DNA from 2 places in the Enterobacter sp. MGH 24 genome. Region 2 is predicted to be linked to the other one. Evidence: predicted binding sites of a transcription regulator. Region 2 holds the regulator's gene; the other holds the start of a gene.
The links. Region 2 encodes PurR, which represses purine synthesis genes. Its sites were predicted from a motif close to CANGCAAACGTTTGCNTG; they were not measured.
Positions count from the first base shown of each region.

Region 1: a site for PurR is predicted at 3,669-3,686, ahead of purE (5-(carboxyamino)imidazole ribonucleotide mutase). Genes of this name have one in related genera too.

Region 1 is NZ_KI535657.1:2,560,791-2,566,236, reverse strand. Features, by position in the region: gene malI (Mal regulon transcriptional regulator MalI) at 1-175, shown strand, start outside; gene L370_RS09850 (metal-dependent hydrolase) at 249-770, shown strand; gene cysS (cysteine--tRNA ligase) at 857-2,242, opposite strand; gene ppiB (peptidylprolyl isomerase B) at 2,417-2,911, shown strand; gene lpxH (UDP-2,3-diacylglucosamine diphosphatase) at 2,915-3,637, shown strand; gene purE (5-(carboxyamino)imidazole ribonucleotide mutase) at 3,757-4,266, shown strand; gene purK (5-(carboxyamino)imidazole ribonucleotide synthase) at 4,263-5,330, shown strand; gene mnmH (tRNA 2-selenouridine(34) synthase MnmH) at 5,415-5,446, shown strand, end outside.
Region 2 is NZ_KI535657.1:3,422,571-3,428,016, forward strand. Features, by position in the region: gene punC (purine nucleoside transporter PunC) at 1-419, opposite strand, end outside; gene punR (DNA-binding transcriptional activator PunR) at 534-1,445, shown strand; gene purR (HTH-type transcriptional repressor PurR) at 1,464-2,489, opposite strand; gene L370_RS23475 (cytochrome bd-I oxidase subunit CydH) at 2,787-2,876, shown strand; gene L370_RS05820 (MFS transporter) at 3,041-4,207, shown strand; gene sodB (superoxide dismutase [Fe]) at 4,246-4,827, opposite strand; gene L370_RS05810 (C40 family peptidase) at 4,950-5,446, opposite strand, start outside.

The DNA.
Region 1 (5,446 bases), 860 kb from region 2:
CGAAGATATGCTGCACGTTAACCTCACCTCGCCCTCATTTACCTACGTCTCGTCCGCCAGCGAAGAAACGGGACGTCAGGCTGCCGGGCTGATCATTCGCACGCTGAAGGAGCCGACGCTGCAAACCCAGCGCATTACGCTTTCCGGGCAGCTTATCGCGCGCGAGTCGGCGTAAAATCAGAATTTAGCACAGGTCTGTTAGCGCGAGATTACTGCTATATTTCCATGATTTGCCATGGATAATGTCAATGCCTACCGTTATTACTCACGCTGCTGTTCCGCTTTGTCTGGGCTTAGGCCTGGGAACCAAAGTGATTCCTCCCCGCCTGCTGTTTGCCGGAATTGTCCTCGCCATGCTGCCGGATGCCGACGTGCTGGCGTTCAAGTTCGGCGTCGCGTACGGCAATATTTTCGGCCATCGCGGCTTCACCCACTCCCTGCTGTTCGCCTTTGTGGTGCCGATACTTTGCGTGCTGACTGGACGACGATGGTTCCGGGCCAGCCTGACGCGGTGCTGGCTGTTTTTAACCGTGTCATTGCTGTCGCACAGCCTGCTGGATTCAATAACGACAGGCGGGAAAGGCGTCGGCTGGCTGTGGCCATGGTCTGATGAACGCTTCTTTGCGCCGTGGCAGGTCATTAAGGTCGCGCCGTTTGCGCTGTCACGCTACACCACGCCGTACGGGCATCAGGTAATCATTTCAGAACTGCTGTGGGTGTGGCTGCCGGGAGTCGTGCTGATGGGATTGTTGTGGTGGAGACGGCGGTAAAAGAAAGCCGGGTGGCGGCTACGCCTTACCCGGCCTACGGTCGTTAGTAGGCCCGGTAAGCGTAAGCGCCACCGGGCGTTACTGACTTACTTACGGCGCCAGGTGGTTCCCTGCGGGCCATCTTCCAGAATGATGCCCATCTCGGTCAGACGGTTACGCGCCGCATCTGCCGCCGCCCAGTCTTTCGCCTGACGCGCTTCCAGACGCGCTTTGATCAACGCTTCAATTTCCGCCACTTCGCCGTCGTCCGCCTGCGCACCGCTCTGCAGGAATACGTCCGGATCCTGCTCCAGCAGGCCGAGCACGGAGGAGAGCTTACGCAGATGGGACGCCAGCGCATTCGCCGCGGCCATATCTTCTGACTTCAGGCGGTTCACTTCGCGCGCCATGTCGAACAGCACGGAATAGGCTTCCGGGGTGTTGAAGTCGTCGTTCATCACCTCAACAAAGCGTGCTTCGAACGCTTCGCCGCCTGCCGCAGGAACAGACCTGTCGGTCCCGCGCAGCGCGGTGTACAGACGCTCCAGCGCCGAGCGCGCCTGCTTCAGGTTCTCTTCGCTGTAGTTAAGCTGGCTGCGATAGTGGCCGGACATCAGGAAGTAGCGCACGGTTTCCGCGTCGTAATACTTCAGCACGTCGCGCACGGTGAAGAAGTTACCCAGCGATTTAGACATCTTCTCGCGGTCAACCATTACCATCCCGGAGTGCATCCAGTAGTTAACGTACTCGCCGCCGTGGGCGCAGGTGGACTGCGCGATTTCGTTTTCGTGGTGCGGGAACATCAGGTCCGAACCGCCGCCGTGAATATCGAAGTGCTTGCCCAGCTGTTTGCAGTTCATCGCGGAACATTCAATGTGCCAGCCCGGACGGCCTTCGCCCCACGGGGATGGCCAGCTTGGTTCGCCCTCTTTGGACATTTTCCACAGCACGAAGTCCATCGGGTTACGCTTCACGTCAACCACGTCAACGCGCGCGCCGGCCTGGAGCTGGTCAAGATCCTGACGGGAAAGCGAACCGTAGGTTGGGTCCGTTGGCACCGAGAACATCACGTCACCGTTGTCCGCAACGTAGGCGTGCCCGCGTGCGATCAGCTTTTCGGTGATCTCGATGATTTCGTGAATATGGTGGGTCGCGCGCGGCTCGCTGTCCGGGCGCTGAATATTCAGGGCGTCGAAGTCTTTGTGCATTTCGACGATCATGCGATCGACCAGCGCAACGAAGCTTTCGCCGTTTTCATTAGCGCGCTTGATGATTTTATCGTCGATGTCGGTGATATTACGCACGTATTTCAGGGTATAGCCCAGAAAACGCAGGTAGCGTGACACCACGTCGAAGGCGACAAAGGTACGGCCATGGCCAATGTGACAGAGATCGTAAACCGTAATACCACACACGTACATGCCGACTTCCCCGGCATGGATAGGTTTAAATTCCTCTTTTTGGCGCGTCATTGTATTAAAGATTTTTAACATCGAAGATTCCATGTAAACACGTGTGTGGTTGAAAACCGGCTATTCTACCCGTAATTCAAACCCGAAGCAGCACACAATGCAAGGTGATCGCATCCTGTGGTTATGCTATAACAAGCCCCTATAGATGACCCGAACGCGGGTCGACGTACCACAATAACGGAACAGGATGCAAAAATGGTTACTTTCCACACTAATCATGGCGATATCGTAATCAAAACCTTTGATGACAAAGCGCCTGAAACAGTTAAAAACTTCCTGGACTACTGCCGCGAAGGTTTCTACAACAACACCATTTTCCACCGCGTGATCAACGGTTTTATGATCCAGGGCGGCGGTTTCGAACCTGGCATGAACCAGAAAGCCACCAAAGAAGCGATCAAAAACGAAGCGAACAACGGCCTGAAAAACACCCGCGGCACGCTGGCGATGGCGCGTACTCAGGCTCCTCACTCTGCTACCGCGCAGTTCTTCATCAACGTGGCTGACAACGACTTCCTGAACTTCTCCGGCGAAAGCCTGCAGGGTTGGGGCTACTGCGTATTCGCAGAAGTGGTTGAAGGTATGGACGTGGTTGACAAGATCAAAGCCGTCTCTACTGGCCGCAGCGGTATGCACCAGGACGTTCCTAAAGAAGACGTTGTGATTACAAGCGTGACCGTCAGCGAGTAATTCGTGGCGACACTCTTTATTGCGGATCTGCATCTGCAAACAGAAGAACCGGCGATTACCGCCGGTTTTCTGCGTTTTTTACGCGGTGAAGCGAAAAGCGCCGATGCGCTGTACATCCTGGGCGACCTGTTCGAAGCCTGGATTGGCGACGACGACCCTAACCCGCTGCACCGTGAAATGGCACTCGCCATTCACGCGCTGGTAGATTCCGGCGTCCCCTGCTACTTCATTCACGGCAACCGTGATTTCCTGATCGGCAAGCGCTACGCCCGCGAAAGCGGCATGACGCTGCTGCCGGAAGAGCAGGTGCTCGACCTCTATGGCCGCAGGGTCCTGATCGTGCACGGCGACACGCTCTGCACCGACGATACCGGCTACCTGGCGTTTCGCGCCAAAGTCCACACCCCGTGGATCCAAAAAGCGTTCCTTGCTCTGCCGCTGTTTATCCGCAACCGCATCGCCGCCAGAATGCGCGCGGGCAGTAAAGCCGCCAACAGCAGCAAATCCATGACCATCATGGACGTGAACCCGCAGGCCGTGGTGAGCGTGATGGAGAAGCATGGCGTCCAGTGGTTGATCCACGGTCATACCCATCGTCCCGATGTCCATACGCTGGTGGCCAACGGTGAGCCCGCCCATCGCGTGGTATTGGGCGCGTGGCACACTGAGGGGTCGATGGTCAAAGTCACGCCGGAAGGCGTCGAGCTGATCGCTTTTCCGTTTTAACGTATTCTCGTCGTTTCGCTTATTTCTCAGCCACGCAACCGTTTTCCTTGCCCGCATAACATGCTATTCTCTGTGCCCTCGAAAGCAGTGTGTTTCGCACCACAGGAGTTTTAAGACGCATGTCTTCCCGCAATAATCCGGCGCGTGTCGCCATCGTGATGGGGTCCAAAAGCGACTGGGCTACCATGCAGTTCGCCGCCGAAATCTTTGAAATCCTGAATGTTCCGCACCACGTTGAAGTGGTCTCCGCGCACCGTACACCGGACAAACTGTTCAGCTTCGCCGAAAGCGCCGAAGAGAACGGTTATGAGGTGATCATTGCCGGCGCGGGCGGCGCAGCACATCTGCCGGGCATGATTGCCGCCAAAACCCTGGTGCCGGTTCTGGGCGTTCCGGTCCAAAGCGCCGCGTTAAGCGGTGTGGATAGCCTCTACTCCATCGTCCAGATGCCGCGCGGTATTCCTGTCGGCACGCTGGCGATTGGTAAAGCGGGCGCGGCGAACGCCGCCCTGCTGGCGGCGCAAATTCTTGCGACGCACGATAACGCATTGCATCAGCGTCTGGCGGACTGGCGTAAAGCCCAGACCGACGAAGTGCTGGACAATCCGGACCCGCGGGGTGCGGCATGAAGCAGGTTTGCGTCCTCGGTAACGGCCAGCTAGGCCGCATGCTGCGTCAGGCCGGTGAGCCGCTGGGTATTGCCGTCTGGCCCGTCGGGCTGGATGCTGAACCGGAAGCCGTACCGTTCCACCAGAGCGTGATCACCGCCGAGATCGAACGCTGGCCGGAAACCGCTCTGACGCGCGAGCTGGCGCGTCATAACGCCTTCGTTAACCGCGACGTCTTCCCGATCATTGCTGACCGTCTCACGCAAAAGCAGCTGTTCGACAAGCTCGGTCTGCCGACCGCGCCGTGGCAGCTCCTGTCTGATAAAAACGAGTGGAATGACGTTTTCGCGATGCTGGGCGAGCTGGCGATCGTGAAGCGCCGCGTGGGCGGCTACGATGGCCGCGGCCAGTGGCGTCTGCGCGCGCACGACACCGCCGAGCTGCCGGACGACTGCTACGGCGAGTGCATCGTTGAGCAGGGCATTAACTTCAGCGGTGAAGTGTCGCTGGTTGGCGCACGCGGGCACGACGGGCATACCGTCTTTTATCCGCTGACGCATAACCTGCATCAGGACGGTATTCTGCGCACCAGCGTCGCCTTCCCGCACGCCAATGCTGACCAGCAGGCGCAGGCGGAAGAGATGCTCTCAGCCATCATGCATGAGCTGGGCTATGTCGGCGTGATGGCGATGGAGTGTTTCGTCACGCCATCGGGTCTGCTGATCAACGAACTAGCGCCGCGCGTGCACAACAGCGGCCACTGGACGCAAAACGGCGCGTCCATCAGCCAGTTCGAGCTGCACCTGCGCGCCATCACCGACCTGCCGCTGCCGCAGCCGGTGGTGAACAGCCCGTCGGTGATGATCAACCTGATCGGCACCGATCTGAACTACGACTGGCTGAAGCTGCCGCTGGTGCATCTGCACTGGTATGACAAAGAGGTTCGCGCGGGCCGTAAGGTCGGTCACCTGAACCTGAACGACAGTGATACCGATCGCCTGAGCGCCACGCTGGAAGCGATGATCCCTCTCCTGCCGCCGGAATACGCGAGCGGTATTGTCTGGGCACAGTCAAAGCTCAAGTAAGACATCTGCGCCGGGGAGTTGACCTTCCCCTTCCCCGGCGTACAATCCCCGCCCATTGCTGCTGAGTTTTCTTCTGGAATAACCATGAACGATGGAACGGACTATCGCGCGATCCT
Region 2 (5,446 bases):
CCTACCAGCGGCATAATGGTGGCGAAAATACGGTTAGTGCGGTTAGCCGGGTAATAGTCGGTGACCAGCGCCTGCCAGGTCACGGCCGCGGCACAGACGCCCACGGCCTGAATAAAACGCAGCACCAGCAGCCAGGTGGCATCACGTACCCATAACATCCCCAGGCAGCCCACGGCAAAAATGGCCAGGCCCAGCAGCAGTACCGGTTTACGACCAAAGCGATCCGAGAGCGGTCCCCAGAGCAGCTGTGCGAAAGCAAAACCGGCGAGGAACAAACTCAGGCTGGCGCTGATAGCGGCAGCGGGGGTTTGCAGATCTTCCTGCATGGCGGCAAACGCCGGCAGGTACATATCGGTGGCCAAAAAGCCCAGCACGCTTAAGCCGCCGAGCCAGACTAAAAAACCGTTCCTGGGTTGCATTATTTTATTCTCCTGAGGAGGCAGGTATACATTGGCGCTGAGTGTAGGGAGTGCAAAGCCGCTTGTGAAACGCTAATATTTGGCGGGTGCATTCAAATTTTTTGCAGGCAGAAAATGTGGTCAGATTATTCTCTTGAAGTGGTCGATGCTGTCGCGCGTAACGGCAGCTTTAGTGGTGCAGCGCAGGAGCTGCACCGCGTCCCTTCGGCAATCAGCTACACGGTGCGTCAGCTGGAGGAGTGGCTGGCGGTTCCGCTGTTTGAACGGCGGCATCGTGATGTGGAATTAACGCCCGCAGGCGCGTGGTTTTTGAAGGAAGGGCGTTCTGTTATCAAAAAAATGCAGATCACCCGCGAACAGTGTCAGCAGATCGCTAACGGCTGGCGGGGACATCTTTCCATCGCGGTGGATAACATCGTTAAGCCGGAACGCACCCGGCAGATGATCGTCGACTTCTATCGTCATTTCTCTGACGTCGAACTGCGGGTTTCGCAGGAGGTGTTCAACGGCGTCTGGGATGCGCTGGCGGACGGCAGGGCAGAGATGGCGATCGGGGCCACGCAGGCGATCCCGGTCGGGGGACGTTACGCCTTTCGCGATATGGGAATGCTGAGCTGGAAGTGCGTGGTGGCAAGCGATCATCCGCTGGCGGCGATGGAAGGGCCGCTGAGCGATGACACGCTGCGCAACTGGCCGTCGCTGGTGCTGGAGGATACGTCCCGTTCATTGCCCAAGCGTATCACCTGGCTTCTGGACAACCAGCGGCGGGTGGTGGCCCCTGACTGGGAATCGTCGGCAACGTGCCTCAGTGCCGGGCTGTGCGTCGCGATGGTGCCCGTTCATTTTGCGCGTCCGCGCATCGATACCGGAGAATGGGTTGAACTGACGCTGGATAATCCGTTCCCGGATGCGGCCTGCTGCCTCACCTGGCAGCAAAATGATGTCTCGCCTGCGATGGCCTGGCTGCTGGATTATCTGGGAGACAGCGAAACGCTGAACCGGGAATGGTTACGGGGGCCAGCATAGCTGGCCCCCGTAAAGCGATTAACGACGGTAGTCGCGGAACGGACCATCCGCAACGGAACGGCGTTCGATAAGACGCGGGTGAACTTCAATGGACTGCGACTCTTCACGCTTGTTGACGATCCTGTCCATCAGCATATTGAAGGCCGTTTCGCCCAGCGAATCTTTCGGCTGGTGAATGGTGGTCAATGCTGGCGTGAAGAAACGCGCGTTACGCACGTTGTCATACCCGATCACGGAAATATCCTGCGGGACGCGCAGGCCCAGCTCGTCGGCGGCGCAGAGCGCGCCCATTGCCATGATGTCACCTCCGCAGAACACGGCGGTTGGACGGTGCGGCTGGGAGACAATCTGCTGCATCGCGCGGTATCCCGACTCCGGCTCAAAGTCGCCCTGCACAATCCAGTTTTCCGGCACGTTGATCAGCGCTTCTTCCATCGCTTTCATAAAACCAGCCAGACGGCCCGCGCCGGTGTTGCGCTCCAGCGGACCGGGGATCACGCCAATCTCTCGGTGACCGCGTTCGATCAGATAACGACCGGCCATATAGCCGCCTTCAAAGGCGTTGTCGATAACTGAATCGGTGAAGTCAGCGCGTGCTTCGCCCCAGTCCATCACTACCATCGGAATATGGCGATACTCTTCCAGCATGGACAGCACGGACTCCGGATACTCGGAACACATTACCAGCAGGCCATCAACGCGCTTTTGCGCCATCATTGACAGGTAGGCGCGCTGTTTTTCAATGCTGTTCCACGCGTTGCCCAGAATCAGGGTATAGCCTTTCTGGAAGCAGTTTTTCTCAACCGCTTCAATGATCTCGGCAAAATAGGCCGCTTCACTGCTGGTCGCCAGCAATCCAATGGACTTGGTGTGATTAACCTTGAGGCTACGCGCAACCGCACTTGGCGAATAGTGCAGCTCTTTGATTGCTGCCCAGACGGCATTGCGCGTCTCTTCCGCCACAAAGCGGGTTTTGTTAATTACATGTGATACGGTTGTAGTGGAAACGTTTGCGCGTTTTGCTACGTCTTTAATTGTTGCCATTAAATGTCACTCCAGACCATATCCTAAGCTCCTGAAAAACCTGAAGGTAAACGTTTGCCTTCTCTCACCCTTATCTCGCAATCTTGAATTGCGGCACGCCGGGAAAACGACACGGGACGTCAGGAGGGGGTCAATGGCCGGTACGCTAATAAATTTAGCGTGGAATTTTGTCCTATCTTGATGAAAAGGGGAAGAGGTAAAGTGGTTATCAGTATAAATCCAGGAAGATTTTTGATGTAATCTGTGCAAAAATGAGCAAGCTCACTTTTCGTGGGGGGATTAAAAGGAGAAAAATTGATGAGTACCGATCTGAAGTTTTCGTTGTTCACCACCATTGTTGTGCTGGCTCTGATTGTCGCGGCCGGTCTGACGGCTGCGCTGCACTGATTTACGCGGAGGGAGAGCCTTCTCCCCCCCGACTCCCCCGGATTGTTACTTCTCTGGCAAAAATCTTTTGCCATTTTGTTAACTTCTCATTTTTTGTGATTGATGTCATGCTTTCCACTTCTTTGTTCTGTGTCACCACATGACACGGCATCCGGAGTTGACGCATGAAAATCAATTTTCCCCTGCTGGCCCTGGCGATTGGCGCTTTTGGGATTGGCACCACTGAATTCTCCCCGATGGGGTTACTGCCTGTTATAGCCCGGGGCGTAGATGTCTCTATCCCTGCGGCAGGGATGTTAATTAGCGCCTATGCTATCGGCGTGATGGTCGGGGCGCCGCTGATGACGCTTCTGCTTTCGCACCGCGCGCGACGCAGTGCGCTGATTTTCCTGATGGCGATCTTCACCCTGGGCAACGTGCTTTCGGCCATTGCGCCGGACTACACCACATTGATGCTGTCCCGTATTCTGACCAGCCTTAACCACGGCGCGTTCTTTGGGCTGGGGTCGGTCGTGGCTGCCAGCGTGGTGCCAAAACATAAGCAGGCGAGCGCCGTGGCAACCATGTTTATGGGGCTAACGATTGCCAACATCGGCGGGGTCCCTGCGGCAACCTGGCTGGGAGAAGCGATCGGGTGGCGTATGTCCTTCCTGGCGACCGCCGGGCTGGGCGTGATTGCGATGGTAGCGCTGTTCTTCTCTCTGCCGAAAGGCAGCGCCGGAGAACGTCCGGAAGTGCGTAAAGAGCTGGCGGTGCTGATGCGCCCGCAGGTGCTTTCCGCGCTGCTTACCACCGTTCTCGGGGCAGGGGCGATGTTTACTCTCTACACCTACATTTCACCGGTATTGCATGACATCACCCACGCAACGCCTCTCTTTGTGACCGCGATGCTGGTGCTGATTGGCGTGGGCTTCTCGATTGGCAACTATCTCGGCGGGAAATTTGCCGACCGTTCCGTGAGCGGGACGCTGAAGGGCTTCTTAACCCTGCTGATTGTCATCATGGTTGCCATTCCGTGGCTGGCGCGTAATGAGTTCGGGGCCGCGATTGCGATGGTCGTCTGGGGTGCCGCGACCTTTGCCGTGGTGCCGCCATTGCAGATGCGCGTGATGCGCGTCGCGCATGAAGCGCCGGGACTTTCATCTTCCGTGAATATCGGTGCGTTTAACCTGGGTAATGCCCTGGGCGCCGCGGCCGGTGGGGCCGTGATTTCCGGTGGTCTGGGATACAGCTTTGTGCCGGTGATGGGGGCGATTATTGCCGCGCTCGGCCTGCTGCTGGTGATGATGTCGGGTCGTAAACAGCCTGAAGCAGCCTGCGCTGCGGAATAAACCAAAAACGCAGAAGGGCGAACCCTTCTGCGTGTCTCTTACGCGGCGAAGTTCTTCGCGACAAAGTCCCAGTTAACCAGTGCCCAGAAGTGCTCCAGGTAGTTCGGGCGCGCGTTGCGGTAATCAATGTAGTAAGCGTGTTCCCACACGTCCACGGTCATCAGCGGCTTAGCGCTGGTGGTCAGCGGGGTGCCCGCGTTAGAAGTGGACACGATAGCCAGTTTGCCATCCGCCTCTTTCACCAGCCACGTCCAGCCAGAACCGAAGTTCTTGATGGCGGCATCGGTAAATTTCGCTTTGAAATCTGCGAAGCTGCCAAATGCGGCGTTGATAGCGGTAGCCAGTTCACCGGCAGGTTCACCGCCGGCATTCGGTGCCAGGCAGTGCCAGTAGAAGGTGTGGTTCCACACCTGAGCGGCGTTGTTAAAGACGCCACCCTCAGAGCTGCGGACGATCTCTTCCAGCGTTTTGCCTTCGAAATCGGTGCCCTTGATCAGGTTGTTCAGGTTGGTGACGTACGTCTGGTGATGCTTGCCGTAATGATATTCCAGGGTTTCCGCAGAAATGTGCGGTGCCAGGGCGTCTTTTGCATACGGTAGTGCAGGTAATTCGAACGACATTGCTTCTCTCCTTATTGTATTTTGCGTTGCCAATAACCACACAGACAACATGGACAGGATAGCAAATTGAAAGGGTATGCAAAAGAGGAACTTACCCCGCCACGGATGTGGCAGGGCAGGGGTTAGCGAATGGTTTTCGGCGTCATCACGCGACGCGCGCCGACGTAGTGGCGTACCCAGTAGTCTTCGCTGAGAGAGGTGATCTGAATATCCTGGCCGCTACGCGGTGACTGGATGAATTTCCCGTTGCCGACATAGACGCCGACGTGGTCAGCCGTGCCGCGACCCTGAGTGCGGAAGAATACCAGATCGCCGTTTTCAAGCTCACCGCGGTCAACCGGTGAGGCATCGCGCAGGTGGTACATCTCATTGGCGGTGCGAGGAATGCGGAATTTGACCAGATCTTTATAGGCGTAATAGACGAGGCCGCTGCAGTCAAACCCGGTTCGCGGCGAGCTGCCCCCCCAGTGATAAGGTTTGCCAATCTGCCCCATCAGCTTGTTCATCGCGGTTTTTTGCGCTTTCTGTACACGCACTTTATGCACTTCCGCTATTTTCGTGACCTTCGTGCATTTCGCCTTGTGGCCTTTACGCGTGATGCATTTTTCAGTAACGAGGT